Regions from separate parts of the Tardiphaga sp. vice304 genome, predicted to be linked through region 2. Evidence: predicted binding sites of a transcription regulator. Region 2 holds the regulator's gene; each other region holds the start of a gene.
The links. Region 2 encodes LexA, which represses DNA repair genes until DNA is damaged. Its sites were predicted from a motif close to TGTTCNNNNTGTGTTCNG; they were not measured.
Positions count from the first base shown of each region.

Region 1 (10,811 bases), 720 kb from region 2:
GTTTGCGTACTACACTTCGCAACCCGACCGTTGCCGACTGCCGCAGCTTCAGCGCCGTGAACATCATCGCCGCCATTTGATCATCTTTGCGCAGCGGGATCAGCACGTCGCCGATCATCAGCCGGCCGCGCCAGATCGGGTCGATCATCGGATGGCCGGGGGCTGCGGTGGAATCGGCGCTGGCGATGGCGGGGTCGGCGCAGAGATGGCGGGTCAGGTCGAGGGTGAGCTGCACGCCTGGCGAGAATTTCGCAAAACGCTCGTCGATGCCGATCTTGAAATAGAACGCGCGGTCGAGATGCCGCAGCACGATCGCGGCCGCGACCGGCACGTTGCCTGCGTGCAGCGCGATGATCTCGCACTGGCCGGTGGCGGCCAGCGCCGGGACGGCGCGGCGGATGAAGGCGTTGTCGCCGGCATCCTGCGCCAGCGCCGTGCCGCGCTTGCCCTTCCAGCCGCCGGCCTCCAGCGCGAGAATGGTCTCCAGCGCCACGGCGATGTCGGCCGGTTCGCGCGCGACCGTGAAGCGGACCTCGCCCTGGTCGGCCAGCCTTGCGCGCTGGCGGCGCAATTCCTTCAGCTTCTTGGCGCCGAGCCCGTCGCGCAGCACGTCGTCGGCGTCCTGCGTCGCGTCGAGGCAGGCGCGCTGGCCCGATTGCAGCACGCGGGCCGCGAGGCCCTGCGCGTCGAGCACCGCGGTCAGCGCAGCCATCGCCGCGCCGTGCAGCGGGACGTCGCGCAGCAGCAGCGCGCGCGCGCCACTGTTGCGTGCTCGGTCGAGCAGGGCGCCCGCGGCCGCGCGGGTCTCGGTGCGGTCGAGCAGCGGCGTGGTCAGGGTGCCATAGGGCGAGGCGCTGACCAGGGCGGGCAGCGGCAGCCGCAAGGCGCGCCAGAACGACACTACCGGCAGCAGGCCAAGCAGGCGAGGCGCCGCCGCAGCCGACCACGCCGCCAGCGCCGCGGCGCCGGTGCGGCCGGTGGCACTGGCATTCACCGCCAGCTCCCAGTCCGGCAGATAATAGCCGTTCGGCTCGATGGCGCGGGCCGCCAGCGCGCGCCACGCCTCCGGCGCGACCGCCGTCAGCGCCGGCAGCGCCGTGCGGCGCCGGCCAACGGCTTCGTTCGTATCTTGCTCGATTGAACCTGTTTCCGTGTCCTGCACCACGTCCGTCCCCGCCGTGTCTCCTTGCAAGGTAACCGATATCGGCCGACATTCGGTGGCGGTCGCGGGAAATTCGATCAAAATAGGTAATCGGGGCTTACCGTGCCAGCCGGCCGGCTTGTCGCAAGGCGAACACATGGGGCTGGAAAGAAGGCGGGACGGCGCGCTATCAACAGCGTGGGAGGACGACGCGATGAAGCATGTGACGATCAGACTGGTGGCGGTGGCCGCGGTTGCCGCTACTATCCTGGCGATGCCGGCCTCGGCGCAGATGGGGGGCAAGCGCGGCGGCGGCGGTGGCGAGGCGCCGAAAGGCGACGACAAACCGAAGGTCGATGAAAAGGCCTACAAGGCGGCGATCGAACGGATTCCCGAGCCCAAGGAAAAATACGATCCGTGGGGCGTAGTGGCGCCGGCCCCGGCCGCGCCGGTCGCGAAGAAAAAATAACGACGCAGACTGCGTGCCGGTATGAACCCGGTGCGGGCCGGGCGCGACCGATACAGGCAGCGGCAGGCCGTCGCATGGCTGGCGACCGGACATGCTGGTCTGATGCTGCGGCGACTGTGACTGCACCGGCCGCCAATGGCCCTGGAAGGATCGCTCGATGGTTCGTTCTGTGCTTCGCCCCGCGCTTCTTGCCGCGGCCCTCCTGATCAACGCGCCGGCAGGGGCTGAAAACCGGATCGCGCTGGTGATCGGGCAATCCGCCTACCGCGCGGTGACGCCGCTGCCCAATCCGGTCAATGATGCCCGCGCGATGGCGCAGATGCTGGGCGACGCCGGCTTCGAGGTGCAATCGGCCTCCGACCTCGGCCAGAACGAATTGCGCGCGCGGATCGGCGCGTTTGCCGCATCCGTCGCCGAGAAGGGGCCGGACACGGTGTCGCTGGTGTTCTACGCCGGCCACGGGCTGCAGATCGACGGTGAGAACTATCTGGTGCCGGTCGATGTCGATCCGAAACGCGAGGCCGACATTCCGCTGCAGGCAGTGCGGCTGAACGACATCCTCAACACCCTCACATCGGTGCCATCCAGGACCCGCATCATCCTGCTCGATGCCTGCCGCAACAACCCGTTCCCCGGCATCAACAAGACTACCGGCCGCGGCCTCGCCCATGTCGACGTCAAGCTCGGCACTGCCGGCACGCTGCTGTCGTTCTCGACCTCGCCGGGCGCGGAAGCCGAGGACGGCAGCGGCGGCAACAGCCCCTATACCGCCGCGCTGCTGAAAGCCGGTCGTGAGCCGAACCTGGCGATCGAGGACGCCTTCAAGCGGGTGCGGCTCTCGGTCAACCTCGCCACCGAAGGCCGGCAGACGCCGTGGGAAAGTTCGTCGCTGGTCAGCGATTTTCGTTTCTTCGGCTCCAGCGTTGCGACCGCAGCAGTCGCGGATGCGAAGCCGTCTGATAGCAGCACGGCGTCCGACAGCAGAACGGCGGAGCCGAAAATTACCGAAGCCAAAGCTTCTGATGCGAAAGCTTCCGAAGCCAAAGCTTCCGAATCTATGGCGGCGGCGCCGAAGCCGGCGAAGCGCACGGCCGACGAATGGCGCCGCCAATTGCAGGGCAAGAAGGTGGAGCAGGCCAACGAGCTGATCGTCGCCGACGGGTCGGTCGAGGCCTATGAGGCCTTCGTCGCGCTGTATGCGCAGCCGCCGCTCGGCCCGCAGGCGCGCGAGTGGCTGGACCGGCACTACAAGATGGTAGCCTGGAATAATGCGGTGATTACCAACACCGCGTCATCCTACGCGGCGTTTCTCGCGAAATATCCCGACAGCGACCTGACGCCGACGGCGAAGAAGCTCGAGGATCGCACCCGCAATCGCACCACACCGGTCGCAGCAACCGGCTTGCAGCCGATCCCGGTGGCGCTGGCGGCGCCGGCTTGCCCGTGCGGCGCGCCGGGCGTGGCGCCGATCAAGGCGAATCTGGGCAAGCCCGCTCTGCCGAAGCCTGAGCCGAAGAAAAAGAAGCAGGCCGAACCCGACCGGCGCGCCGATCGCAGCCCGCCGCGGCTGCGCGAGATCGACGAGGTGGTGGTGGTCCGGCGCACGCCGGTCTATGCGCCGTCGCCGGGCATTTCGATCGGCGGTTACGGGTACCGCGGCGGATTCAACCGCGGCGGCGGCGGCTATAGCGGCAATAGCGGCGGCCGCGGGCGCTATTGATCAGGGCCGAAGCGGCGCGACGCGCCCCCCGGCGCTCCCTGATCGAGTTGTGTCCGGGCATTGCCAGCCCCGTGGCGCGGTTGGCGCGCGCGGGGGCGCAATGGTATAAGCTGGCAAAACCTGCTGGAGCCTTCGCATGACCCCCATGACCATCTTTCGCGCCGCGGTGATGCTCGCCGTCTTGTCCGGTCCGTTCGCGGTGCCTGTCTTCGCGCAGGCGCCGAACATCAATCTGATCCCGGAACTGAAGAGCAAGTCGCCGGAAGAGCGCGAACAGGACGCCATCGCCGACAAGGCCTATCGCGAGTCGCTGCGCAAGATTCCGAACGCCAAGGTCGATGCCGACCCGTGGGGCACCGTCCGCAACGACGCGCCGAAGACCGCGCCACCTGCCAAGCGCAGCAAGACCGGCACCGCCACCAACTGATCTGTTTTTCAACGTGCCGCGTGGCGCGGAAGTCTAGCCGGCTTCGGCCGGTGCGTCGTTCGGATAGGCCGGGCGATAGCGGCGCGGGAATTGCTCCGGCCACGACAGCGCGCTCTGGCCGGCCAGCGCATCGAGAAACAGTTGCGCGGCTTGCGCATGGGCGGCGCCCTCCGGCAGCCCGAGCCGCTTGGCGAGATCGCCGGGCAACTCGGCCGGCATTTCCCACCACGCCATCGCCGGTCCCCACCACCAGCCCGGCGCCGGCGAGCGTTCGTCTTCCGCCACCGCCATCCAGCGCTGATATTCCGCGATCAGGCGGTCGGACTGCAATCTGGCGGCGGGATGCATCGAGGCTCTCACAATTGGCGGGAGTGACAGAAGCGGACAGGCCGTCAACAAATGCCGCCCGGCACAACCATGAGCGAAAGTGGAGCGGTCGTCGGCCGGCTACCCGGCCTCCGAGGCGGGCGGGGCGCCATCGACCGGATTAAGCCCGGCCGCGGCCATCTCGCGTAACACCGGACAGTTTTGGCGGTCCGGCTCAATGGGACGGGCCAAGCGGCGGCACCTCGAACATTTCGCCGTCATCATCGTTCTCGACGACGATGACGCTGCCTGTGGTCTTTACGCTACGCGCCAGTTCGTCCATCAGGTCCCGCGCATAGGCCAGCGCCTTCTCGCGGTCGGCAAGGCGGATGCCGTCCTCATCCAGGACCGTGGCTCGGGCGGCGACGAGGTGAAAATAAAACAGGGGCACGGGCAACCCGAAGTGCAAGGGAGCGCCTCTGGCACTCTTGGTTGCCGAAAGGACTTCAATACCGCTAGATGAACTTATTTCAGCCGTCGATAGAAATGTGTCGAATTGGGGCAGGTGGATGGCTTTTATTAAGCCTGTCGCCTGCGGCAGGTTGCGACAGATCAAATCAGGCCGTTCTTCGCAAGAACATATTGCGAACATGGAACGAATGGTGTACGTTTATTCCAACAGATCGCCTGACCCCATTGTTTGTCCGCCGCGCGAATCCCGTTCATAAGGAGCTAGAGATGGCCTCGACCCCGACTGCCCTGCGTATCGTTGAAGGATCCTCCATGGACAAGACCAAGGCCCTGTCGGCCGCGCTGTCGCAGATCGAGCGCCAGTTCGGCAAGGGTTCGGTGATGAAGCTCGGCAAGAATGATCGCTCGATGGATATCGAGACGATCTCGTCGGGCTCGCTCGGTCTGGACATCGCGCTCGGCGTCGGCGGCCTGCCGCGCGGCCGGGTGGTCGAGATCTATGGGCCGGAATCCTCGGGCAAGACCACTTTGGCGCTGCACACGGTCGCCGAAGGCCAGAAGAAGGGCGGCATCTGCGCCTTCATCGACGCCGAACACGCGCTCGATCCGGTCTATGCCCGCAAGCTCGGCGTCAACATTGACGAGTTGCTGATCTCGCAGCCCGATACCGGCGAGCAGGCGCTGGAAATCTGCGACACGCTGGTGCGTTCCGGCGCGGTCGACGTGCTGGTGATCGATTCGGTCGCCGCTCTGGTGCCGCGCGCCGAGCTCGAAGGCGAGATGGGCGATGCGCTGCCCGGCCTGCAGGCCCGCTTGATGAGCCAGGCGCTGCGCAAGCTGACCGCCTCGATCAACAAGTCGAATACGATGGTGATCTTCATCAACCAGATCCGCATGAAGATCGGCGTGATGTATGGCTCGCCCGAAACCACCACCGGCGGTAATGCGCTGAAATTCTACGCCTCGGTCCGCCTCGACATCCGCCGCATCGGCGCGATCAAAGAGCGCGACGAGGTGGTCGGTAACCAGACCCGCGTCAAGGTCGTCAAGAACAAGCTGGCGCCGCCCTTCAAGCAGGTCGAATTCGACATCATGTATGGCGAAGGTGTCTCCAAGATGGGCGAGATCCTCGATCTCGGCGTCAAGGCCGGCATCATCGAAAAGTCCGGCGCCTGGTTCTCTTACGACAGCCAGCGTCTCGGCCAGGGCCGCGAGAATTCGAAAGCCTTCCTGAAGGCTAATCCGGATATGACCGCCAAGATCGAAGCCTCGATCCGCCAGAACTCCGGCCTGATTGCCGAACAGATTCTGGCCGGTTCGCCGGAGCGCGACGCCGAGGGCGAAGAGCCCACTGAAGACGAGTAATATTGGCGGAGCGTCTTTCGAGCGGCTCCGTTCGTGCAGTCAGCACATCGACTAGTTTGTGAGTTCGTCATGCCCGGCCTTGTGCCGGGCGTTGACGTTTTGGAGCTTCGACTTGGAGCTTTGACTTGGCGCTTTGGCATCGATAGCCGCGCCATCATTACTTCGGGGCGCCGTTCACCGCATGGCAAGCCACGCCTTCGATCAGCGCCGGCGCCACATTGCGGCACGGCGCGAACACTTCCGGGCAGCGCGGATGAAACGCGCAGCCGGATGGCGGGTCGATCGGATTGGGGATCTCGCCGGTCACCGCAATCCGGGGGCGTCCGGACATCGCCAGATCCGGCACCGCGCCGAGCAGCATTTTCGTGTACGGCATGCGCGGATGGCTGAACAATTCGCGGCCCTCCGCGATCTCGACGATACGGCCGAGATACATCACGCCGATCCGGCTCGCCATGTGGCGGACCACCGCAAGGTTGTGGCTGATGAACAGATAGGTCAGGCCGAACCGGTCCTGCAGGTCGCGCATCAGGTTCAGTATCTGCGCCTGCACCGAGACGTCGAGCGCCGAGGTCGGCTCGTCGCAGACGATGAAGTCCGCCTCGGATGCGAGTGCCCTCGCGATCGCGACGCGCTGGCGCTGGCCGCCGGAGAACTGGTGCGGAAACTTCGCCCCGTCATCGGGATGCAGCCCGACCAGCGTCAGCAACTCGCCGACCCGGCCGCGGATCTCGCGCTCGCCGCGTAACAGCTCGAACGCACGGATCGGCTCGGCGATGATGGCGTCGACCCGCATCCGCGGATTGAGGCTGGCATAGGGATCCTGAAAAATCATCTGGATGCGTCGGCGCAGCGCGCGCCGTGCGCCCGCCTGTCCGGGATCGCTCATCGAGACGCCGTCGATCAGCACGTCGCCGGAGGATGGCGGCAGCAGGCCGACGACCATCCGCGCCACCGTGGTCTTGCCGGAGCCGGATTCGCCGACCAGCGCAAAGGTCTCGCCGCGCGCGATCTCGAACGAGACGCCGTCGACCGCGCGCAAGAATTCCATTGGCGCGCCCTCGATCACGCGGTTGAGCCACGGCTTGGAGACGTCGAAGGCGCGCTTGAGGTCGCGGACCTGCACCAGCGCGCTCATGATACCGCCCCCGCATTCGCCGTGTCGTAGAGATGGCAGGCGACGCGCTGGCTGCCCACCGCGATCGGCTCCGGCCGCTCGATGCGGCAGCGGCCGAAAGCGAATGTGCAGCGCGGGTGGAAGGCGCAGCCATCGGGAATTGCGGAAAGCCGCGGCATCGCGCCATCGATCTGCACCAGGCGTTTCGAGGCATCGCCCGACAGGGTGGGGATCGCGCCCATAAGGCCCTTGGCATAGGGATGCAGCGGATTCTGCACGACGTCGCGCACCGGTCCGATCTCGGCGATGCGTCCGGAATACATCACCGCGACGCGGTCCGAGGTTTCGGCGATCACGCCCATGTCATGGGTCACCAGCATCACCGCCGTGCCGTGGTCGCGGCCGAGCCGTCGCAGCAGCGCGATGATCTGCGCCTGCACGGAGACGTCGAGCGCGGTGGTCGGTTCGTCGGCGATGATCAGCTCGGGCTCGGCGGCGATCGCCAGCGCGATCACCACGCGCTGCCGCATGCCGCCGGAAAATTCGTGAGGAAAAGCGTCGATGCGCTTGTCCGGCGCGGGAATGCCGACCTCGGCGAGCAGCTCGATCGCGCGCTTTCGCGCGGCGGTCTCGTTCAGGTTGAGATGCGTGCGGATGGTCTCGACCAGCTGGTCGCCGATCCGGTACAGCGGGTTGAGGCTGGTCAGCGGATCCTGGAAGATCATTCCGATCCGCTTGCCGCGAATCTTTCGCATTTCCTCCGGGGCGAGGTTATCGATGCGCAGGCCGGCGAGATAAATCTCGCCACCGGCGATGCGACCGGGCGGATCGATCAGCCCGATGGCGGCGAGCCCGGTCACCGACTTGCCGGCGCCGGATTCGCCGACCACGCCCAGCACTTCGCCCCGTGCGATATCGAACGACACGCCGTCGATGGCGCGCAACACGCCGCGGCGGCTGGCGAATTCGACGCGCAGATGACGGACGGAGAGCACGGGTTCGGTCATCGCAGCTTCGGATTCAGCGCGTCGCGCAGCCAGTCGCCCAACAGGTTGATCGACAGGATCAGCGACGCCAATGCGAGGCCGGGGAAGGCGATCACCCACCATTCGCCGGAGAACAGATAGTTGTTGCCGATCCGGATCAGCGTGCCCAGCGACGGCATGGTATCGGGCATGCCGGATCCCAGGAACGACAGCGTCGCCTCGGTGATGATGGCGAGCGCGAGGTTGATGGTCGCGATCACCAGGATCGGCCCCATCGTGTTGGGCAGCACATGGCGCAGCATGATGATTCGCGCCGGCAGCCCGATCAGTTGCGCCGCGGCGACATAGTCGCGGTTCTTCTCGACCATCACCGAGCCGCGCACGGTGCGGGCATATTGTACCCAGAAGCTCAGCCCGATCGCGACCACCAGCACCATAAGCGTGCCCATCGAGTCCAGCCGATTATTGAACACCGACTTGGCGACGCCGTCGATCAGGAGCGCGATCAGGATCGCCGGAAAGGTGAGCTGCACGTCGGCGATGCGCATGATCAGGCTGTCGACCCAGCCGCCGACATACCCCGCGATCAGCCCGAGCGAGATGCCCAGCACTGCGGCGAACACCACGCCGAGAATGCCGACGGCGAGCGAAATCCGCATGCCGTAGAGGATCGCGGAGAAAATATCGCGGCCCTGCTCGTCGGTGCCGAACAGGAACGGCCGCTGGCCGTCCGCCGTCCACAGCGGCGAGATCCGCGAATTGATCAGCTCGAGCTGGCGCGGATCGAACGGGTCCTGCGAGGACAAGAGAGGCGCAAACAGCGCCATCATGATCAGCAGTCCCGCGATCACGGCGGCGGCCATCGTCAGGCGCGATTGTTTGAACGAATGCCAGATGTCGCTGTCGATCGCGCGGGCGAACATGGAAGGTGAGGGGGCGGGGGCAGTTGCCGGGAGATCAGTCATGTGACGCTCGTTACCCCCGTGTCGTCCCCGCCTAGCGCGCCTTTGGCGCGCGCGGCGCGGGGACCCATAGCCGCTGTCGGCGTGTGGCTACACGGCGTATGCGGCGGAGTTTTAATTGAGGGGACGGAGGGTATGGGTCCCTGCTTTCGCAGGGACGACACGGAGTTTGTCGTTGACCGAATCCGCCTCATGCCGTCCTCCCCACGCTCGCCCGCAGCCGAGGATCGACGATAGTGTAGAGAATATCGACGATCAGATTGATGGTGACGAAGATCAGCGACACCACCAGGAGATACGCCGCCATGATCGGGATATCGACATTCTGTACCGCCTGCACGAAGAGGAGCCCCATGCCCGGCCACTGGAATACCGTCTCGGTGATGATCGCAAACGCGATCACCGAGCCGAACTGCAGGCCGGCCACGGTGATCACCGGCACCAGCGTGTTTTTCAGTGCGTGGCCGAAATGGATCGCGCGCGTGGTGAGGCCGCGCGCGCGCGCGAAGCGGATGTAGTCGGTGCGCAGCACTTCGAGCATCTCGGCGCGCACCAGCCGCATGATCAAGGTCATCTGGAACAGGCCGAGCGTGATCGACGGCAGGATCAGCGCCTTCAGCCCGGATAAGGTTAACAGACCGGTCGACCACCAGCGGAACTTCACGACGTCGCCGCGGCCGAACGACGGCAGCCAGCCGAGCGTGACGGCGAACAGGTAGATCAGCAGGATGCCGATCAGGAAGGTCGGCAGCGAGATGCCGATCAGCGACACCGCCTGCATCAGCTTGGCGAGAAACGAATCGCGGCGCAGCGCCGAGTAGATGCCCATCAGAATGCCGAACGTCATTGCCAGGACGGTGGCGCAGGTCGCCAGCTCCAGCGTCGCTGGCATGCGCTCCTGCAGCAGCGACGACACCGGCTGGCGAAACTGGTAGGAGACGCCGAACTTGAACTGCAGGGCGTTGCCGAAATAGCGCGCGAACTGCACGACGACGGGATCGTCGAGCCCGAGCGAGGCGCGGATTTCGGCACGCTGCGCCGGCGAGGTGTCGAGCGCGACCATCTGGTTCACGGGGTCGCCGGCAAAGCGGAACATCGAAAACGAGATGATTCCGACGGCGATCATCACCCCGATCGACTGCAGCGCGCGGCGCAGGATGAAAGCGAGCATGGGTTCCTTTCGCTTTCGCTTTTCTTCGTCATTGCGAGGAGCCCTTGCGACGAAGCAATCCAGTCTTCCTTCGCTTGTGGCCTTCTGGATTGCCGCGTCGCTTCGCTCCTCGCAATGACGGCTGCTATTATCGGAGCGACGCCTATTCCGTTTTCACGGCCCAGTAGGGCAGCACCTGGTTGTCCGGGCGCTGCACCAGCTTGATTTTCTTCGACACGCCCCAGGCCAGCGCCTGCTGGTGCAACGGGATGTAGGCAAAGTCCTTGCTGGCGATTTCGAAGCCGGCCTTGATCAGGAGGTCGCGCTTGGCGGTGTCGGTTTCCTGCAGCACCTGGTCGGTGAGCTTGTCGAACTCCTTGTTGCAGTAGCCGGCGACATTGGTGGCGCCGCGCGAACTCGCCGGATTGTCGCGGCAGCCCATGATGTCGAACATCACGTTGTGGGAATCCTGCGTGCCGGGCGTCCAGCCGAGCAAATAGAACGAGGTCTGGTAGCCGCCCGACTTGAAGATCTTGCCGAAGAACAGCGCCTTGGGCTGGGCGTTCAGCGTCACCTTGACGCCGATCCGGGACAGCATGCCGACCACCGCCTGGCAGATCGCGGCGTCGTTGACGTACCGGTCGTTCGGGCAATCCATGCCGAGCTCGAAGCCGTCGGGATAGCCGGCCTCGGCGAG
Region 1 covers NZ_CP041402.1:2,316,568-2,327,378, forward strand. Annotated here, with positions in the region: gene FNL56_RS11010 (GNAT family N-acetyltransferase) at 1-1,138, opposite strand, end outside; gene FNL56_RS11015 (hypothetical protein) at 1,356-1,610, shown strand; gene FNL56_RS11020 (caspase family protein) at 1,768-3,330, shown strand; gene FNL56_RS11025 (hypothetical protein) at 3,467-3,757, shown strand; gene FNL56_RS11030 (hypothetical protein) at 3,791-4,105, opposite strand; gene FNL56_RS11035 (DUF6894 family protein) at 4,299-4,514, opposite strand; gene recA (recombinase RecA) at 4,802-5,899, shown strand; gene FNL56_RS11045 (ABC transporter ATP-binding protein) at 6,057-7,037, opposite strand; gene FNL56_RS11050 (ABC transporter ATP-binding protein) at 7,034-8,023, opposite strand; gene FNL56_RS11055 (ABC transporter permease) at 8,020-8,967, opposite strand; gene FNL56_RS11060 (ABC transporter permease) at 9,155-10,135, opposite strand; gene FNL56_RS11065 (ABC transporter substrate-binding protein) at 10,278-10,811, opposite strand, start outside.
Region 1: a site for LexA is predicted at 4,697-4,714, ahead of recA (recombinase RecA). Genes of this name have one in related genera too.

Region 2 (10,811 bases):
GGCTGGTGACGAAGAACCCTACCGCCAGGAAGCCGGTGGTTCGGGTCAGCAGATTGGCGGTACCGCGGCTCGACATGAAGCCGCCACCGCCGCCGCCACCGACGCCCAGGCCACCGCCCTCGGATTTCTGCAACAGTACCGCGGCAATCAAGGTCGCGACGATCATGAGGTGAATGACGATAATGACGCTTTGCATCGGATCCTTCCGTCACAAGCGCGCTGCGCCGAGGAGCCGGCTGCGGCAGAACTTGCGGGAGTTGAAGTCGAGGGCTGTCTACACGATTGCACGGGGGATTGTCACCCCCGGAAAGCCGGCGCCTGGCCGCAGCCTGGGAGATCGCCCGCCCCGCGGCCGAACGTCCGGTTTGCCTGGGATCAAGGACATCCCGCCGCGATGCCCAGGAAATCGGCCGCCTTCAGGCTGGCGCCGCCGACCAGCGCGCCGTTGACGTTCGCCACGGCCATCAACTCGGCCGCGTTGGACGGCTTGACCGAGCCGCCATACAGGAGCCGCATCCGGGCGCCCTCCGCCGCAAAGCGCGCTTCTAGGCGACCGCGGATGAAGGCGTGGACCTCCTCGACATCCTTCGCCGTCGGCGTCAGCCCGGTGCCGATCGCCCAGACCGGCTCATAGGCCGCGACGGTATTGGCGGCGGTGGCGCCATCCGGCAGCGAACCGGCGAGCTGCGCGCCGCATACGTCGAGCGCTTCGCCGGCGTCGCGTTGCGCGCGGGTCTCCCCGATGCAGACGATCGCCACCAGTCCGGCGCGCCAGGCCGCCTGCGCCTTCTGCTGCACGATGGCATCGGTCTCGCCGTGATCGGCGCGGCGCTCGGAATGACCGACGATGATCGCGGTGGCGCCGAGGTCGGCGAACATTTCCGCGGAGAGGTCGCCGGTATGGGCGCCGGACGCCTTGACATGGCAGTCCTGCGCGCCGATCTGGATGCCGGTTCCCTCGACCATCACCGCCATGGTCATCGTCAGCGTCGCCGGCGGGCAGATCATCAGATCGAGTCTGTGCGTCAATTCGCCCTGCTCCGAGATCATCAGGCCGAGCTCGCTGACCTGATCGGTCAGGCCGTTCATTTTCCAGTTGCCGGCGATCAGCGGCCGAATGGCGTCAGTCATGAGGAAATCCCGCGAGAAAGGAGGTGACCTCTGGGCTAACAGAGCGTGCGGGATAGCTCAAGTTGGGGTGGCCAGGCGGCGGCGGGGCCGACCGCCCGGACCGCTTCAATCCGCGCCGTTCCCTGGCGGTTGCGACGCAGCTTCGGCCACTTTATGGTGCGCCTCCCATCCGGCGACGCCCTTTTGCGGATTCTGCGTCTGGCGCCCGCCGGTTTCCCTCCTGACAAATAAGATGATCCCATGCTTCGCGGAATGCGCAACGCCTCGAAAAACTGGCTCGGCAAGACCATCATGACTGCCGTGATGGTGGTGCTGATCGGCAGCTTTGCGATCTGGGGCATTCAGGACATCTTCAAAGGCTACGGCAAGTCCACGCTGGCCAGGATCGGCAACACCGAGATCACGACCGAGCAGTTTCGCCAGCTTTATACCGACCGGCTGCAGCAGATCGGCCGCCAGTTCGGTCGTCCGTTGACGTCCGACCAGGCGCGCGCCTTCGGCATCGACCGCCAGGTGCTGCAGCAGGCCGTCGCCGAAGCCGCCCTCGACGAAGACGCCCGTCGCCGCGGCCTCGGCGTGTCCGACGCCGAAGTGAGGCGCCAGATCGTCGACGATCCGAACTTCAAGGGATCGACCGGCTCCTTCGACGCGCCACGCTTCCAGCAGTTGATCCGCTCGCTCGGCTATACCGAACAGCGCTACATCAGCGAGCAGCGCAAGGTGTCGCTGCGCCGCCAGATCGCCGGCACCATCACCAATGGCCTGGAGCCGTCGAAGACCCAGATCGAAGCGATGAGCCGCTTCCAGAACGAGGCCCGCACCATCGACTACGTCAAGCTCGACACCGCCCAGGTCGGCACCGTCGAGGCTCCCACCCCGGAGGCACTGGCGGCCTATTTCGAGGACCACAAGACGCAGTTTCGCGCGCCCGAATACCGCAAGGTGGCGTTCGTCGTGCTGACGCCGGACGAAATGGCGAAGTGGTCGGTCGTCTCCGACGACGATGCGAAGAAAGTGTTCGAGCTGCGCAAGGACAAGCTCTCCACGCCGGAGCAGCGCCAGATCTCGCAGATCGTGTTCCCGACTGCGGAAGAAGCCGCCGCCGGCCGCGCCAGGCTCAGCGACATTTTCTCGTTCGACGACCTCGCGAAAGAGCGCAAGCTCAGCGCGTCCGACATCGACCTCGGCATGATCACCAAGGCGGGCATCATCGATCCCAACGTCGCCGATGCCGCCTTCTCGCTGGCGCCCGATGGTATCAGCCAGCCGATTGCCGGGCAGTTCGGCGTGACACTGGTCAAGGTCGGCAAAATTCAGGCCGGCAGCCAGCCGAGCTATGACAGCGTCGCCGCGACGCTGAAGCGCGACCTCGCGCTGGAGCGCGCGCGTGCCGCAGTGTCGGCAATGCACAACAAGATGGAAGACGAGCGCGGCGGCGGCGCCAATGTGGTCGATGCGGCCAAGAAGCTCGGCCTGACCGCCGTCACCATCGACGCCGTCGACCGCTCCGGCCGCGCGCCGGACGGCCAGCCCGTCGCGGGCGTGCCGGCCGGCTCCGACATCATCACCAAGGCGTTCGCCAGCGATGTCGGCGTCGACAACGAGACGATCCAGCTCGGCGGCGGCTATGCCTGGTTCGACGTGCTCGGCGTGACGCCCGCCCGCGAGCGCCCGCTCGACGAGGTCAAGGACCAGGTCACCGCGCGCTGGCGCGACGACCAGATCACCAGCCGGTTGCGCACCAAGGCCGACGAGATGCAGAAGAAACTCGCCGCCGGCGCCAAGCTGGCCGATGAGGCCGCCGCGACCGGCCTGAAGGTTGTGACCTCCGCGCCGTTCAAGCGCGACGCAAACCTGCCCGAACTGTCGCCCGGCGTGATCCAGTCGGTATTCCGCAGCGCGAAGAATGATGCCGGACAGGCGCAGGGCACGAGCTCCAGCGAATGGATCGTGTTCCGCGTGACCGATGTCAGCGCCCCCGCCGTCGACATGGCCTCCGCGGAGGTGAAGACGCTGAAGGAGACGCTGCAGCGCGGCCAGACCGACGAACAGGTCGCGCAATACGTCACCCGGCTCGAAACCCAGATCGGCACCAGGATCAACGAGGAAGCCGTTGCCGTCGCCACCGGCGCGGCGGCCGCCGACACCAACTAGGCCCAACGCCGTCATTGCGAGCGAGCAGCAACATTGGCCTTGCCAATGTTGCTCCGACGAAGCAATCCAGAAGGCCACACGAGGACTGGATTGCTTCGTCGCAAGGGCTCCTCGCCATGACGAGATACTGAAAGCATCTGATGGACAATCTCAGGGCACTCATTGCCAAGGTCGCCACCGGCGCCACGTTGTCTCGCGAAGAGTCGTCGGCGGCCTTCGACAGCATGATGTCGGGCGAAGCGACGCCGTCGCAGATGGGCGGACTGCTGATGGCGCTGCGGGTGCGCGGCGAGACCGTCGACGAGATCACCGGCGCGGTCGCGGCGATGCGCGGCAAGATGCTGCGCGTAGATGCTCCTGCGGGCGCCGTTGACGTGGTGGGCACCGGCGGCGACGGCTCCGGCTCCGTTAACGTCTCGACGTGCGCCTCCTTCATCGTCGCCGGCTGCGGCGTGCCGGTCGCCAAGCACGGCAACCGGGCGCTGTCGTCGCGCTCCGGTGCCGCCGACGTGCTGGCCGCGCTCGGCATCAAGATCGACATCACGCCTGACCACGTCGGCCGCTGCATCACCGAGACCGGCATCGGCTTCATGTTCGCGCCGTCGCATCATCCGGCGATGAAGAACGTCGGCCCGACCCGCGTCGAACTGGCGACCCGCACCATCTTCAACCTGCTCGGCCCGCTCTCCAATCCTGCCGGCGTGACCCGGCAGATGGTCGGCGTGTTCTCGCGGCAATGGGTGCTGCCGCTGGCGCAGGTGCTGAAGAATCTGGGCTCCAAGCACGCCTGGGTGGTTCATGGCTCCGATGGCCTCGATGAAATCACGCTGAGCGGCCCGACCTTCGTGGCGGAGTTGAAGAACGGCGAGATCCGCTCGTTCGAGATTACGCCGGAAGACGCCGGCCTGCCCCGCGCCGGCCCCGACGCGCTGCGCGGCGGCGACGCCGAGGCGAATGCGATCTCGCTCAAGGCCGTGCTCGACGGCAAGCCCGGCGCGTTCCGCGACGTCGCTCTGTTCAACGCTGCCGCGGCCTTGATCGTCGCCGGCAAGGCAGCCGACCTGAAGCAAGGCATAGCGATGGGGCAGACGTCGCTGGACAGCGGCGCCGCCCTGGAAAAGCTGAAGCGGCTGGTCACGGTTTCGAACGCGAAGGACTGAGCGATGTCCGATATCCTCACCAAGATCGAGGCCTACAAGCGCGAGGAAATCGCCGCCGCGAAGCGCGCGCACCCGTTGTCCGAGCTGGAAGCGCTGGCCAAGACCGCGTCGCCGCCGCGCGGCTTCATGACCGCGATCTACCGAAAGCTCGACAAGGGCGACTTCGCGCTGATCGCCGAAGTGAAGAAAGCCTCCCCCTCGAAGGGCCTGATCCGCGAAGACTTCGACCCGCCCACGCTGGCGAAGGCCTATGAGGCCGGCGGCGCGGCGTGCCTGTCGGTTCTTACCGACACGCCGTCGTTCCAGGGCCACCTCGATTTCATGGTCGCGGCGCGCAACGCCGTGAAGCTGCCGGTGCTGCGCAAGGATTTCATGTTCGAAACCTATCAGGTGGTCGAAGCCCGCGCGCACGGCGCGGACTGCATCCTGATCATCATGGCGGCGCTCGATGACGCCGCCGCCCGCGACATCGAGGATGCCGCGATCGAGCATGGCATGGATGTGCTTTTAGAGGTCCACGACCAGCCGGAGCTGGAGCGCGCGCTAAACCTGCGCTCCCCGATGATCGGCATCAACAACCGCAATCTGCGGACCTTCGAGACGACGCTAGCGACCAGCGAGACGCTGGCGCCGATGATCCCGAAAGACCGCCTGATGGTCGGCGAGAGCGGCATTTTTGAAGCCGCCGACCTCGCCCGCCTCGAGCGCGTGGGCATCTCCACCTTCCTGGTCGGCGAAAGCCTGATGCGGCAGGCAGATGTTACGGCCGCGACCAAGGCGCTGCTGAAACGCGCGGCGTGAGTCGCATCCTTGCTTTCTTCCCTTCTCCCCTTGTGGGAGAAGGTGGCGCCGACGAAGTCGGCGTCGGATGAGGGGGAGCTGCGGAGTGCAACACACGCCCCCTCACCCGCCCGCGCTATCGCGCGGCCACCCTCTCCCACAAGGGGAGAGGGGAAGAAAGAGCAGCGGCGCGCAAGTCCGTTTTGCAAAGACAGGATCCAAAGTCATGGCCGGCAAGAAATCGAGGCGCACCGCGAGCGACGCCCCCGCCCTCACCCACATCGATTCCGCCGGCGAGGCGCGCATGGTCGATGTCTCCGACAAGCCGGCAACGGAGCGTCTCGCCGTCGCCGAAGGCCTGGTGATCATGAGCAAGGCGACGCTGGAACTGATCGTCTCCGGCAACGCCAAGAAGGGCGACGTGCTCGGCACCGCTCGGATCGCCGGCATCATGGCGGCCAAGCGCACCTCCGACCTGATCCCGCTGTGCCATCCCCTGATGCTGTCGAAGGTCACGCTCGATATCACGCCGGACAAGAAGTTGCCGGGCTGCCGGGTCCGCGCGTCCGTGAAGGTCTCGGGCAACACCGGCGTCGAGATGGAAGCTCTGACCGCGGTTTCGATCGCGTGCCTCACGATCTACGACATGATCAAGGCCGTCGAGCGCGGCGTCCGCATCGAAGGCCTTCATCTCGTCGAAAAGAAGGGTGGCAAGTCGGGCCATTATCTGGTCACCGACAACGACGCCGATTGATCACGACGCCTGGAGATTGACTGATGGCCCTGATGCCGGTTGCCGACGCGATGGCTGCCATTCTCGCGGGCGCCGACGCCCTGCCCGAGGAAATGGTGCCGCTGGAGGCGGCGTACCACCGCGTGCTGGCGCGCGACATCGCCTCCAATCGGACGCAGCCGCCGCAGCCGATGTCGGCGATGGACGGCTATGCGGTGCGCGCCGCCGATGCCGTGATGGGCGCGCGGCTCACGGTGATCGGTGAGGTCGCCGCCGGCCGGCCGTTCGAGCGCGCGCTGGCCGCCGGCGAGGCGCTGCGCATCTTCACCGGCGGCGTCGTGCCGGACGGTGCCGACGCCATCGTGATCCAGGAAGACACTTCGCGCGACGGCGCCGTCGTCCTCATCAACGAAGCCGCCACCGTGGCGAAGCACATCCGCGCGGCCGGCATCGATTTCGCTGAAGGCGACGTTCTGCTGCGCGCCGGGCAGCGCCTCACCGATCGCGATCTGTCGCTCGCCGCCGGCATGAACCACCCCGAACTGCCGGTGCGCCGCCGCCCGGTGATCGCCGTACTCGCCACCGGCGACGAACTGGTGCTGCCCGGCGCCATCCCCGGCCCCGGCCAGATCGTCCTGTCCAACGGCTTTGCGCTTCGCGCCCTGGCGCGCGCCGAAGGCGCCGAGGTGATCGATCTCGGCATCGCCGCCGACACGCTGGAATCGACCGCCTCGGCGATCCAGCGTGCGATCGACGCAGGCGCCGATATCCTCGTCACTACCGGTGGCGCCTCGGTCGGCGACCACGATCTGGTCAAGCCCTCGCTGGAGGCCGCCGGCGTCGAGATGGCGTTCTGGAAGATCGCGATGCGGCCGGGCAAGCCGATGATGAACGGACGGCGCGGCGCGATGCGGGTGATCGGCCTGCCCGGCAATCCGGTGTCGTCCTATGTCTGCGCCTTCCTGTTCATGGTGCCGTTGATTCGCGCGCTGTCCGGCCGCGCGCAGGTCGCCCATGCCATCGAATCGGGTCGGGTCGGTCGCGATCTTGCCGCCAATGATCAGCGCGAAGATTATCTGCGCGCGGTGCTGACGCCGGGCGACGACGGTAGCGTGATCGCGACGGCGGTATCCAGGCAGGACTCCTCCTTGTTGGGAAATCTCGCTGCCGCGCAAGGACTTCTGATCCGTCGGCCGTTCGCTGTGGCGGCGCCCAAGGGTTCGCTTTGCGAGTTTGTGCGATTGCCGATCTGAGCCCTCTTGCGGTTTTGTTGACCGGAATTTAAGCGTTGCGGAACACATATGGAACAGATAGTGTTCGTTCATGATTTGTTTCGAGATGTCGTGGCTTTGCCCGGTCCTGAAACCGACGATGATGATGCGGCGGCTGATCCCGTCAACCAAGGATGGCTCCAGATGCTCACGCGCAAACAGTATGAACTTCTGAAATTCATCGACCAAAGGCTCAAGGAAGCCGGCGTGCCGCCGTCCTTCGACGAGATGAAGGACGCGCTCGACCTGCGCTCCAAATCCGGTATCCACCGCCTCATCACGGCGCTTGAAGAGCGCGGCTTCATCCGCCGGCTGCCGAACCGGGCGCGCGCCATCGAAGTCATCAAGCTGCCCGAACTCGGCGGCGCCGCAGCACCTGCCACCGGCCGCCGTGGCTTCACGCCCAGCGTCATCGAAGGCACGCTCGGCAAGGTGCGACCCTTGTCGACCGGCAATGGCAACAACAACGGCAACGGCGATTACGAGGAAGACAGCCGCCGCTCGGTGGCCGTCCCGGTGATGGGCCGCATCGCCGCGGGTACGCCGATCGAGGCGCTGCAGACCCGCAGCCACACCATCAGCGTACCCCCCGACATGCTCGGCACCGGCGAGCACTACGCGCTGGAAGTGCGCGGTGACTCGATGCAGGACGCCGGCATCCTCGATGGCGACATGGCGCTGATCCAGAAAAACGAGAGCGCCGATACCGGCGACATCGTGGTCGCGCTGATCGACGAGGAGGAAGCCACCTTGAAGCGCTTCCGCCGCCGCGGCGCCTCGATCGCGCTGGAGCCCGCTAACGACGCCTACGAAGTCCGCATCCTGCCGCCGAACCGGGTTCGCATCCAGGGCAAGCTGGTCGGGATCTATCGCCGCTACTGAGCAGCGGAATCATCGGCCTGCACGTCGGCTTCGGCCGGCGTCGCATCGACCGGGCGGTTGCCCCGTCCTGCAGCGCTTGATGGTTCGGCGGCATCAGGCACTGCGCCCGACCACGGCCGGTTGACGCCTTTCGGCCGGACGGCGGTGGTTGCAAATCCGTCGCCGCTTCGGCGCAAAATCAGTGCGCCGCTGGCCCGCAGGGTTTCCGCATCGATCACCTTTGCGGCGCAATTGGCCGGCGGCTGATTTGACGTGACGATCAGCACCGCTTGCGCGCAGTCATCGGCAAAAGCGTCGGGCTGCAGCGCCAGCGCAACCAGAGCCCCATCGGCCAGCGCCGCGACGCATCCCGCGACATCGCATGCCACGCCGTGGCCGAGCGACGCCTCATTCGGCAGCCGCGGATCGGCGTCGGCCCCGAGCCACTCTTTCTGCAAAAACGTATCCTTGGTGCTGCGCATCCATTGCAGCCGTCCATCGCGGCCGCGAACCGCGACGTGGTGGCCGTCATTTGATATCAACACGTCCGGCATCTTGACCGTGAGCACCGCGGCAATCGATAGCGCCAGCACACCGGCGCCGATCCAGCGCAGCGGCGTGCGCAGCAGCCCGAGCAGGATGATCCCCAGCGTCGCGGCGATCAGCGGCCCCTGCCCGAACGCGGCGACCCGTCCGATGGCTCCCGGCAAGGCCGCGACCCATTGCGTCACCACGATCATCCATTGGATGCCGACATCCATCAGCCGCCAGAACACGCCGTCGAAACCGAACGGCATCGCGGCCAGCCCGAGCAGTCCGGCCGGCATCACCAGCACGGAGACCACCGGCATCGCCAGCAGATTGGCGAAAACGCCATACGGCGTCACGCGGTGAAAATGAAACGCCGCATAGGGCGTGGTGGCGAGGCCGGCGACCAGCGACGCCAGCGTCAGCAGGATGATCTCGCGACCGCCCCAGAGCGCGGCGCGCGCCGTTGCGGAATGGTCCGGCGATGCCAAGAGGACCGGCACGCCGCCCTGCACCAGCGCCACCAGTCCCAATGTCGCGGCAAACGACATCTGGAAGCTCGGATGCACCAAGGCTTCCGGCATCGCGACCAGCACGATCATCGCCGCCACCGCCAACGTGCGAAAGGTGATGGCGCGGCGATCGACCATGATCGCGAGCAGCACCACCGCCGTCATGAAGAACGATCTCTGCGTCGCCACCTCCGCGCCCGACAGCAACAGATAGAACAGCGCCGCGGCGAGGGCCGCGGCAGCCGAATATTTCTTGATCGGAAAGGTCACGGTAAACGCGGGGATCAGCGCCAGTAGCGCGCGCACCGTAAAGAACACCACGCCGGCGACCACCGCCATGTGATAGCCGGAGATCGACAAGACGTGGCCGAGCCCCGAGACAAACATCGCATCATTGACCTCCGGCGAGATCGCGTCGCGCCGCCCGGTCAACAGCGCGGTGGCGATGGCGCGGGCGTCGCCGGACAGCACGGTGCGGATGCGCGCGTCGATCGCATCGCGAAAGCCCTGCATGGTCGCGGCGTAGCGCAACCGCCAGCCCGGCACATTCGGCGGATCGACTGCCTTGATGCTGCCGGTGACGAAGCCGGAGGCGCCGATGCCCTGGAAGTACAGGTCGCGACCGAAGTCGTAGCTGCCGGGTCGTAACGGCTGCAGCGGCGGCTGCAGCCGCGCTTTCAACTGGACGAAACTGCCCACCGCAGGTGCGGCGCCCTTGCGCACCGACAGCCGCACCCGTTCGAGCCGCACCTGCGAACGCGGGCTCTCCATCGTCGTCACCCGCAGAACGAAGCGATCGGTGCGCTCGCGCTCTTCATGCGTTTCGACGTAGCCGGTGAGCGCCACGCCGTAGAGCGGCTTCGCCAGCACGGCGTGCGCAATCCGCGCCGTCTTCAGCGTGACAATCGCGAAGCCTGCCGCAATCGCGGCGAGCATCACGATAAGCGGAAACCACTTTTGCCGGCGCGACAGGAACGCGGCAATGGCGAGGACGGCCGCTGTCGACGCCGCGACCCAGGCCACCGGCTCGTGCTCGGCGGCGAAGTACAGCGCGATGCCGGCACCGAACGCGACCGGCACCCAGGGCAGCAGCCGCCCCGGCCCGGCTTCCGCGCGCGCCCATGCCTGCAACGTGCCGATTAAGGTCTGCCAGAGCCGCGTGCCCGGCCGCGCAGTACCAGCCGACGGCACCGCCTGCGGCGGCCAGGTGCCGGCATGCGCGCGCGGTTGGTTGATGTTGCGGTTTGCCATCGCCGTCGCCCGGCTGTTCCCGCCAGCATGCTAGCGGAAGGAATTACCGGTCGACTACGGGAACGGATGGGGAATATGGGACTGCTTGCAGTGCTAGTTGTCATTCCGGGGCGCGAGCGCTGCAGCGCGAGCGAACCTCAGCCACTCCAATTGGAGTGGCGGGCAATCCCGAGATGGGACGATGAACAATTCGGGATTCCGGGTTCGCGGTCGGCTACCGCCGCCCGCGCCCCGGAATGACAGTTCAGGTCGCCTTGGCGTAACTGTCCCTCAATCCCACCGTGCGGTTGAACACCAACTTGCCCGGCGCGGAATCCTTGTCGCGGCAGAAATAGCCCTGGCGCTCGAACTGCACGGCGGCGTCCGAATTGTCCGATGCCAGCGCCGGCTCGACCATGCAGCCGGTCAGCGTCTCCAGCGATTCCGGATT
Region 2 covers NZ_CP041402.1:3,032,759-3,043,569, reverse strand. Annotated here, with positions in the region: gene secG (preprotein translocase subunit SecG) at 1-196, opposite strand, end outside; gene tpiA (triose-phosphate isomerase) at 376-1,131, opposite strand; gene FNL56_RS14440 (peptidylprolyl isomerase) at 1,372-3,285, shown strand; gene trpD (anthranilate phosphoribosyltransferase) at 3,426-4,445, shown strand; gene trpC (indole-3-glycerol phosphate synthase TrpC) at 4,449-5,246, shown strand; gene moaC (cyclic pyranopterin monophosphate synthase MoaC) at 5,452-5,979, shown strand; gene FNL56_RS14420 (molybdopterin molybdotransferase MoeA) at 6,003-7,211, shown strand; gene lexA (transcriptional repressor LexA) at 7,374-8,111, shown strand; gene FNL56_RS14410 (ComEC/Rec2 family competence protein) at 8,105-10,381, opposite strand; gene FNL56_RS14405 (glutamine--tRNA ligase/YqeY domain fusion protein) at 10,626-10,811, opposite strand, start outside.

Region 3 (10,811 bases), 2.7 Mb from region 2:
GCGCGGTCGACAAAATGTCCAAATCGTTCGCGCTGCGTTGGATCGCCGGACGTCCCGCCGCCGGTCGAATTCATGGACGGCACGCCAGGCCGCGGCTTACCACTTCGAAGAAGATAGTGGGCCTTGGTCAGGGCATCGTGGTGGGACCAGGGCCGGCGTCCATTACGCTTAGGTCTGGAAAGATCGGCTTGTTGTGTAAAGCTCCGCCAGGCGGCATCGGCGATTGCCTCAGCTGTGCTGTGCGTGGCGTAGGCCTGAAAAACGAGACGGGTCAACAGCGTGTCGCGGCCGTCTAAGACTCGGTCTGCGTTCGTGCGTAGCGGTTTCGCCTTATGATCAGGAAAAATGGGGTCCGGCGTCGAATCGGGCCGAACTCCCGGTACGGCTTCAGCAAAGAAATAGGCTCGGACAGCGTTGAGAAAGCGAGCGATCTTAGCCGGCGTTACAGCCGGCAAGGCTGAAACGGGGACAGTGGCAGGCGTCGCATTTTCCCAGGTGTAAGGCTGGCGGGTGTCCGGATGAATGCCAAAGCCGACGAGATAGCGTCTGTCACCAATTAGATCGAGCTTGCCGACGCTTTCGGACTCGATCACCGCACCAGGCGCGACGCGGTAAATCAACGCGCGTTTCGGAAACTGGCCGATGCGCATAAGCGGCGTGTCACCGAGCGACTTTCGCGTCAAGCGTTCGATGTCGTCGGCCTGTTCTGCAAGAAGGCAATCGATGTCGACCGCCACGACCGAGAAGCCGGCGGCCAGAGCAATGCCATGGTCGCCGTACTTCGACTGCCAGGCGGCAATTTGCTGCTCGGTCGGGACTTCGGCGCAGAATTTAGACCAGCCCTTCCAGTGGGTGCGCTTCTGAAACGGGGGCAACGGAAGGCAAAAATAGCCGTTTGCGGCCATCTGCGATGCATGAATGGCGAAGAAGTGGTGCTCCGGCGTGATTGCGTCAGGCGTGCGGGTGGCAGCGCTTGTGACGCGAGCGACACGTTCTAGAGCAGACTGACTGAGCTTTTGCGGCATGAAGTTCGTGCACCGGTATGTTCGGAAACACGATTAAGCCTGCAGCGAAAAGTTCGACAGCGGTAACAACTGTCAGTTCAAAGAGACATCTGTCAGTTAGACAAAGAGGTCTACTTCAGTGAAGTGGGCTTGCCGGACGAGGTCGTTTTCCGCTTCGGGGCTATGCGCGGCCGTTTGCGAGCAATCAGACTCGCAATTCTCTCCGCCTCTCTCTCGGTATATTCTCCTAGTTCACTCGGCCAATGCTTCTCAATAAAAGAGGGTATCGCCTTAATCGAGTCGATCTTTGCCCCTCCATTTTTGGCCAGCCACAACTCAATAATTCTGAGATAGTCAAAAACTGGCATGACCCGGAACTCTGGGGGGGCTGAATCAAGCCAATTTGCCCGTGGAGCGGGTAGTTCGCTGCTTTCAATCGCTTTAAAGCCAGCCGCTCTATCAACGATCACAACGCTTGGTAGGCTATCGCGCCACCTAAAGGGTGCACTATGAGCTATTGTCCAAAACTCTTGCGACTGCCAACGCAGTGCTGGGATAGGTGTGCGATCGAAGTCTTGGTCCAGAAGAAACGTTTCAAGGCGTCCAGTCAGTAGAGCGGACCGCAGAACAAATTCAACCCGGTCAAATTCAGCCTGAGGCTTGTACTCGGAGTCTGGCTCAAGCTGGCGATGCACCTCTATGAACAGATCTTGAATAAGAATAAACTCGTCAGGAAGTTGGTTCAAGTTGGATAGCAGTGTTTCTGGTCGGCTCAAGTCTGGCTTCCTATTTTGGATTGTACAACTGGATCGCCACAGTGAGCACCGGGTGCCGAATTCTGGATAATTCGGAGACGGCTCGAAAAACCGACATCGCCCTTTTCAATGCTAGGCGGCACACGAAGAACGCTGTTTGTGGCACTTACGAGCAGAAGGCGGGGTACATCGCCGACGGTTGTAGCAAAACTTTTGAACTTTGAAATATATCGCTGCTGTTCCCTAATATTTCTTTTCCCCTCTCAGCTTTCTCCCACCCTGGTTATCCTGGGGATGTTCCGTAAACCGTTTAGCATCCGTGCACGACGCATATTTGATAACAGCGTCGCGGGATCACGCGGACTGAGCAATCGTGCTTCGAGAAGGTAAAGCTTCGCGCGCCTGGAATTTTGCCGTTTAACGAATTTGAGTTTCGTAATCGACCCCTCGACCTGACCGTTTGACCAAGGCTGCGTGACTGCATCGCTCCGCAGAGATGTCCTTGAGGACGCCCGAAGCGAAAGATGAGACTCGGCTGCTTTCGCGTTCGCGATCCAGGCATCGGGTTTGGCCTCGTCCTTTTTTCGGATCGTATCGTGCAACTGTGCAATGAGCGTGTGGATCTCGCTAATAGGTCTGTCCCGCTGATCGCGCGCAACCAGATCCGGATCGTGATCGATCAACCATAATGTCCGCGATGCGCAGGGAGCGCGACGGCGCGCTGTGGTGGATAAGCTGCGCTGCGCCAAGGCTCATTTTTGCGAAGGCATAAATGCCTAATTCACGTGTTCGAACCCAAGAATTGCTTGACGCGACCGGGCCCAAGTTGAGGCACTATCGTCGGCGAGTTCCGTCTGGCATTGTTGGGCGTCGAGGTACTGGATTCTGGCAACTATTGGGGATCGTTTTATTATGTCGGTGTCGAAGAAATCGCGTGACGCAAAATTCAAGAAGGAAGCTGCCAAGAAGACCGGCCAAACCGCCGCACCGAAGATTGAGGATGGAGAAGGCGAACTCACGACTCTACGCAGGGGTAATGAGTTGTACCTACTGGCGGACGGCAAAAAAATTGCAAGGCGCGGACGGCCCGGCTCGCCGCAAGCGGGTACATGGATTCCGATAAGCGATGTGAATGCGATCATGATGGAGGGCGACGAGAACTTTATGGACCTCGATAAGGGTGAACGATTGCAGTAATAACGCAAAAGCCGGAAGGTGGTTTACACGCGCTTACTTTGATTTAGTCGTCCGTAGCAACGCTAGTACGTCGGCCAATTCAAGGTCAGCCGGAATCAAACATGCCAAGCGACGATTTCGGACGGCCCGGGTGTCGGTCATGCGAGTCTCAGATTGAGCTGACGCTCGCGGCCGGCGTGACGCACCAGGAACTCCTCCATGGTCGCCGCGGCGGGCGTCCGCCTCGAGCTCGACATCGAGCTAATCGCGTGGCGTCACGAAGTTTCAGTCAAACCCAGAGGAGTTGCCATGGATCCCGCAATCGACCACACGGTAAATGAGGCCAACGTCCGCACCGAGGATAGCGCTTACGGGGCGATCGTCACTGGAGCGATCGCACTGGTATTTCTCGCGTTCGTCGTCCATGCCGCCACGCTGCCAACGCAAGATGCCGCGGCCCCGCCGCCTCCGTCCGGCGCCACGGCGACCAAGGCCGCGCACTAGGGTGTCGGCGCCGAGTGGAAGATGGCGCTTCAACATCCAGTCACGCCGGACCGCCGCTATATCGTGAAGGGCCGCCTCTGGCGTCTGGCCGCCCCCTCGCTGCCGGAAGCGGCAAAATCCGCGCTTGTGTCCGAACTCATGCGGGCGCGGCGCGGGGTGAGGACCGCGAAGCGGGCCGATGACGCAGAGGCGGAGGCGCCTCGCATCGCAACGTCGACGATGCCAAGCGCGCCTTGGGCGGGGGCCTTCCCGTCTGGTGGAGTGGCGGCGATCCGGACCTTAACAGGCACATGGCAAAGAATACGCCGTACGCGACGTGGTTCGCCGGCCTCAAGGCGAGCCGAGCGAAGGAGTCCGCGTGAAGATCGCGACCTTCAACGTCAATAACGTCAACAAGCGTGCGAGCCCGATGGCGTCAGATCGTAAGTGGCAGTTCAAGACGAAGTTTCGCACCAACGCCTATGGATGGCGCGCATCGAATCTCGCGATCAGCCGACTGAAGGAAGCTGCCGCCGAGATCAGGTCCGCGGCGAAATCCGATCCTGTCGCGGCGGGAGACGGCGTCGTATCGTTGATGGAGCGCATCTGGCCGGCGTTCCAGGGCATTGATACCTCATCGGGCGCTCTTGGCGGCGCGGTTTTTCGCACTATCACCGAGCTGATCCCGATCCTGACCGCCGCGCCGGCGGACCATGCGACCAGAAGCAAGTGGCTCGAGAGATTGTTCGAGGCGGTGCAAAACGACGGCGTCGAATATCTGGCGCCGCTGGAAGATCGTTGGGGCGAGATCGCCCAGTACCCCGACCTGATCGAGGAATATGCCAACCGAATGATCGAAATGGTGCGGCGCGCCTGGGCCGACCACCAAACCTTCCAGCATGTCATTGGAACATCCATCTGCTTGTCGTGCCTACTGGAGGGCGGCCGTTACGACGAACTTCAAGAACTGCTGGCCACGCGGCGGATGAAGTTTTGGCCCTGGCACAGGTTCGGCGCCGAGGCTCTGGTTCGCCAGGGGCTGTGGGAAGCCGCGATTGCTTATGCCGAAGCCGCCCGCAGCGTCACGAACCCCGGCTTCTCCGAAACGTCCATCGACCAGTTTTGTGAGAAGCTATCGATCGACCATGGCAGTCCGGATGAGGCCTATCGACGTTATGGACTGCGTGCGGCCAGCGGCACGACGAACCTGTCGGTCTACCGCTCTCTGGTTCGCAAATATCCGGATCGGGACCACCGCCGGATGCTGCTGGATCTAATCGCAAGCCGCGGCGAAAAGGGCAAATGGTTTGCGGCCGCGAAAGATTCCGGGTTTCTCGATATCGCTGTCGAGTGTGCCGCTGCGCACGGCGCAGACCCGTCCACGCTGGTGCGGGCGGCCCGGGATTTCTGCGGCAAGGAGCCGAAATTCACCGCCACCGTCGCGCTGCTTGCTCTCTCGAGCCTGCTCGATGGTGGCGGTTATGATCCGAGCGTGTCGGAAGTCGACGACGCTGTGAGGCATCTTCTCGCGGCTTCGCGCCAGATCGGATCGGTCGAATGGGCCTTGCAAGAACTCTGCAAGTTGAGGGAGCGGCGATGCGCGCCAGGCCGGGAATCGTTTCAGAATGCCATCCAGGCCGCGCTGTCGCGCTGGCATCCTGTCGAGCCCAGCGTTTAGCAACCATGACCGCCCGGCTTCAGCCAGATCGATCTCTGCGCGGTCGCGCCGGATTAAACGCTGCGCGAGATCGGCATCGCCGTGCTTACCCGAGGTCTCTGCGGCTTTCGTTACCGATACCCACTCCAACGGTCGCTTGCGATTCGTCGATGTTCGCTATATGTTCCTTGTAATCCGCAGTCCCGCTATGGTCCCTGAACGAGAGCTATATGGCGGATCAGATCGTCATCACCGAGAAGACCAGCCAAGCGAAAGACGTTCGCGCCGCTGTGGGGGCACGCTACGGGGAGATCCTTCCGGCTGAGGGACATCTGCTCGATCTTCTCGAACCCGAGGATGTCGTGCCGGCCTGGAAGCGCTGGTCTGCGATCCTACTTCGTCCAGAAGGCCTTTATGGCACCCGCCCTGCTGAGGGCGGCAACAAGGCCGCGAAACTTAAAGCCATCCGTGAAGCGCTGCGCACCGCAAAGCGGGTATGGCTCGCCACCGATTGCGATCGTGAGGGACAGCTCATCGGTCAGGAGATTCTCGAGCATTACAATTACCGCGGCGAGGTCATGCGGGTGCTGTTTACAGCGCAGGATCCTCAGACGATCCGCGACGCATTCGGCCGGGCGAAGCCAAACGCCGAATACGCTTCTCTTTATGCCGCCGCCGTCGCGCGGCGACAAGCCGACCAGATCTTTAACCTGTCGCTGACCCGAACCGCGACCATCATTCTTGGTAAAGGTGCGCGGGGCGTCATAGGAGTTGGCCGGGTCAAGACGCCAACCTTGGCGATCGTCTGTAAGCGCGAGCTCGAAATCCGGAAATTTGTGCCGCAGGCGTATTTTGAGGTTTTCGCCACCGCGAACGTAGCTGGTGGTCAATTCCAGATGCGGCACGCCCCGCAGGAGCGAATTGTCCGGCGCGAGGTCGCCGAGAAGGTGGTCGAAGCGGCTCAGGGTTTCGAGGGCGCGCTAGGAGTGCGCGTTGAAGACAAGCGGCAAGGGCCGCCGAAGCTCCATGATCTGCCCTCGCTGCAAAAACTGTGCAGCTCGCGCTTCGGCTGGCCGGCCAGCAAGACATTGGAAGTGGCGCAGGAACTGTATGACGGCAAGGGCAAAAAGATCATCACCTATCCTCGCGCCGAGGTACGGTATCTCCCGGAGAGCTTGATATCGGACGTTCCGAAGATCGTGGCGGGCTTGCAGGCAGGGAAGTCGTTCAGCGCGATCCCTGTGCCCGATCCCCCGATCATCAGAAAGGGCGCAAGCGGCAGTTTCCATGACAAGGGACTTGAGGGCGCCAGCCATCACGCCGTCATTCCGAACGTCAACACGGTCGACAACCTAAGGGAGGTCTGGCCGCGTCTTTCGATCGACGAGAGGAAACTGTTCGACGTGATCGCGCGAGCTTATCTCGCCGCCGTCATGGCAGATTTCCGTTACCGCCAGACGACTGTAACGCTCGACGTGCGGGGCTTCCCCTTCCGCGCCGCCGGTCGCCAGCCCATTGATCTTGGCTGGCGCGCAGCGTTCCCGGAGTGGCAGCCTGCCGACGAAAAAGGCGATGAAGCGCAATTGCTGCCAGCATTGCGCAACGGCGAGACAGCGAAGCTGGAAAAGCCTACGATCGACGACAAGGAGACGCGGCCTCCGCCGCGATACAACGAAGGCACCCTGATCGAGGCGATGCAAAACGCATGGCGTTTCGTCGACGATGAGGTGCTGCGGGAGCGACTGAAAGAGGCCAAAGGCATCGGCACTCCGGCCACCCGCGCCGAGGTCATTGGCGGACTCAAGAGACAGGCTTTCCTCATTGCCCAGGGAAAGAACATCGTGCCCACCGAGACTGGGCTATCGCTATTCGGGGTTCTCAAGCAGGCTGATCCGTCGCTGGTCGACCCTGGGTTAACCGCGCAACTCGAATGCCTCCTCGACGAGGTCGTGATCGGCAAGCAGGAGATGATCGGCGCGATTGATGCGGTATGCGACGTCGCCCAACGCATTATCGGTAAACTCCAGGAAGGCGGCGTCGCCGGAGGACCGCCCTTGCTTGGCGCCGCCGCGGTCGGCGGCACGGGATCACGACCGCCAACACCAGCGATGAAACGCTTTGCGGACAGCATCGCCCGGGCGAAAGGCGTCAAACCTCCACGGGGCTATGCGACATCCGGACCAATCTGCCGCGCGTTCCTCGACCAGCACGCCGCCAAGAAAGCTAGCTGTGAAATACCTGGTGTGTCTGGCTCCAAGCCCGCGAGTCCGGCGCAGATATTATTCGCCGAGAAGCTCGCACAGGATAAAGACATGGTTGTTCCCGACGAGGCAAAGGCCAGTTCAGACCCCATGGGGACGTGGATCGACTTCAACCGAGTCAAGCAGCGTGGTGAGCGCCGTCGTAAGGCTGTCAACGCGCAGACCAAAGCAATTGCTCCCAAAACTAAGGCTCCAAGAAATAGATCTCGGAAGCTCGCGGCAAATATCACCGGAAAAACTAAGCCACCAACGACCACTCTGGAGAGTTCGGGAAATGATACCCCACTTCGGATTCCCTACGGCAACAAGGATGTCGCCATGAAACTTGGGGCCCGCTATCGAGCAGGGCAGTGGTATGCCCCACCGGGTGTCGATCTCACTGCCTTCAGCGAACATGGTTGGTTGGTGCCCGACAAGCCACGGCCCGCTTCAGCGAACCTATAGTTCAGCCGCAACCTATGAACACTTTAAGGGGCGGAGGAATGTCGGTAACGACTGCTATTATAGACGACCTAAGCCGTGAGCCACCCATTGCCGCGATAGGGAGCAACTGGCAGCTCCTTACCGACGAGGTCATGGGCGGTGTGTCTAAAGGGACCATGGACCGCGGTGCAATCGCCGACCGGGCCGCCATCCGCATGCGCGGCGACGTCAGCCTCGAGAACAATGGTGGCTTTGTTCAGATTGCCCTCGATCTTTCGCCTGACGGTGGCGTCGTCGATGCCAGCGGCTGGAGCGGGATCGAACTCGACGTATCCGGCAATGGTGAGGAGTACGGCGTTCATCTACGGACGGACGCCCTGACCAGGCCGTGGCAATCTTATCGCCAAATCTTCACAGCCGACGCGTATTGGCGGACGGTTCAGCTGCCGTTCGGCCGCTTTGTTCCTCATCGCACGGATGTTCTGCTCGATACTCATCGCTTGCGGCGCATCAGCGTGGTCGCCATTGGGCGCGCCTTCTCATGCGATCTTGCTCTCGGAGGGCTTCGGTTCATGACATCGCAGGGGTCAGTGAAGGAGCCAAGCTACTGATGAAAGCGACTGGCCGTCTTGTATGTCTTGTAAATCATAAAGGCGAGAATTCGAAGCTGCACGTTCTGGTGCCAACGGACCCGAACGTACTCCGCGCGCCGCCTTTCAAAACAATCGTGCCTACCTTCGTGACCTATTCCTTAAAGGAATAAACCCAGCGGGCATGAGCGATTATTGCAGGATGGGGAAGCCGAAAAACACCGGCGCTGGATGGTTGTCAGCCGCGACGCGCATGTTCGCTGGAGGCCTTCGTTGCGCGAAGTGATTGTGGTGGTGTGCCGCCTTGCGGAATTTGGCTTTTGCGATCTTTTTGTTGCTGCTGACCAGTTCTGCGCGGTCGTTCATCCCCGCGGCGGAGGCGGAGGATGCGACTGTCTTTGCGGTCGACAGGTCTGACGCTTGCTGTGTCGGCGGAGGAACTGCTTCCCGACGGGGGAATATTGCAGCAGACCGAGGTTCCCGATCGCCGTGATGGGCAATCGCACGCAGACTGTCCAACGTGGTCCACTCCTTGGGCGCAGAGCGAGCGCTTTGAACAGTTCCGGTGGAGTCGTGACCGAGCCACCAGATTCCAGCCGTCCGGGCGCTGATCGACCATCTGGCGGCTGGCTTTGCGAAGCGCAATGTCGCCAGCCGGGTTGCCGATTGAGCTTTGAAGTCCTCGTAGAGGGTGGCCCTCGTAGAGGGTGGCCCTCGTAGAGGGTGGCGGATTTGAAAGGCATGTGTCGACTCGGCCCGGGTCTAGGCTTTCACATGGCGGCGCGAATTCTGCAGTACCCAAAATATACGACGGCGGTCCTAGCGCATGCCGTACCGGGCGAGCCGGCCAGCGGCGACGTTGTCTTCGAGCAGGACATCGTATCCTTCAAATACCGAATTGTGCGACTGCGAAGTTACAAATATCCGCGTGTCCGGAGTTTCCGCTGATCGGACGTCGGCAAGCAATATGAGACTGGCTCGATTGACCCAATTGAGACAGTACTCGTGTCACTCTCAACAGTGTCGCGCGTCAAAATCCGCAGGGAGCATAAGTGTGAACAGGCCTCTCAGAGGCTGACTGAAAAAGAAGCTGAGTGATTTCAGCCAGTTGTGATTCCTTCGGATTTGCGAAGATTCGAGGGAGAGCACGATGGTCTGGACTGAAATCACCCGCCGACACTATAGGCGGGCGAGCTTGCGATATGAAAGCGATACGACGGATGCCGAGTGGTTTGTGATGGAGCCGCTTCTGCCGCCTGCTTCGGCGCTCGGTCGCCCGCGTGCGACAGATATGCGAACGGTGATGGATGCGATCCTGTATATTGCGTCGACCGGCTGCCAATGGCGGCAGTTGCCCAAGGATTTCCCGCCCTACTCGACGGTGCAGGGCTATTTCTACGCGTGGTCGCGCGGCGGACTGTTTGCGTCGCTGAACTACACGCTCGTGATGGCCTCGCGCGAGGCGGCTGGCCGAGAGGCGAGCCCAACGGCCGGAGTGATTGACAGCCAGTCGGTGAAAACCACGGAAAGCGGCGGCCCCCGGGGCTATGATGCAGGTAAGAAAATCAAGGGCCGCAAGCGCCACATCGTCACCGACACGCAAGGAAACTTGGTCGGGCTGGTCGTGCACGAAGCCAGCATTCAGGACCGTGATGGTGCCCCGTGCGTTCTTGCTTCGATACGTTATCGCTATCCGTGGCTGCGCCATATTTTTGCCGATGGTGGCTATGCCGGAGATAAGCTGCGTCAAGCTTTGAAGCGCATCGGCAATTGGACGATAGAAATCATAAAACGATCCGACAGGGAGCAGGGCTTCGAAATCCTACCGCGCCGATGGGTCGTCGAACGAACGTTCGGATGGCTCGGTCGCTGCCGCAGATTGGCAAAGGACTTCGAGACCACAATCGCCAGCGCCGTTGCCTGGGCGTTCGTCGCTCACATTCGCGTCCTTATAAGACGGCTTGCAAAAGCCTGAAATCAAACGAATTCATTATGAGTCAGACTCTAAGATTGGCTCTGACGCACTTTTGATGATGGTCTATCTCTGAGCGAATGCTTTAAATGAGTCCGATCAATAAGTTAGGTTGGTGCCGCCGTTAGGTCGCGGTGACGCCACCAAATCGCGCTCCGATTGGCTGCTCGCCTCCTGAAATCAGGAGTCTTTTCAAAAGGATCAGCCGCTGCTGTCATCTATGGGGGCGAGAACTCATCATCAAAATTGAGTCAGAGCCTAAGATTGACCCCGCTCCCGCTTAGTGGATCAATAGCCTAGCTCGCCGATCGGCGTCTGGATCCCACACGATGACGTAATTGCGGTCTGCGCTCGAGGCGCGAAAGATCCGTTAGCATTGAGCCCTCGCAATCAACCGATTCGGAGGAACCGTCATGAAGCAATACGTCGGTCTGGATGTCTCGCAAAGAGAAACCGCAGTGTGTGTGGTCAGCGAAACTGGCCAACTAAT
Region 3 covers NZ_CP041402.1:321,242-332,052, reverse strand. Annotated here, with positions in the region: gene FNL56_RS01480 (bifunctional DNA primase/polymerase) at 1-1,025, opposite strand, end outside; gene FNL56_RS01475 (hypothetical protein) at 1,136-1,780, opposite strand; gene FNL56_RS01465 (hypothetical protein) at 2,672-2,956, shown strand; gene FNL56_RS01460 (hypothetical protein) at 3,245-3,439, shown strand; gene FNL56_RS01450 (hypothetical protein) at 3,798-5,096, shown strand; gene FNL56_RS01445 (type IA DNA topoisomerase) at 5,306-7,780, shown strand; gene FNL56_RS01440 (CIA30 family protein) at 7,819-8,370, shown strand; gene FNL56_RS27525 (hypothetical protein) at 8,542-8,715, opposite strand; gene FNL56_RS01435 (IS5 family transposase) at 9,500-10,324, shown strand; partial or broken gene FNL56_RS01430 (IS110 family transposase) at 10,735-10,811, shown strand, end outside.
Region 3: a site for LexA is predicted at 5,247-5,264, ahead of FNL56_RS01445 (type IA DNA topoisomerase). Genes of this name have one in related genera too.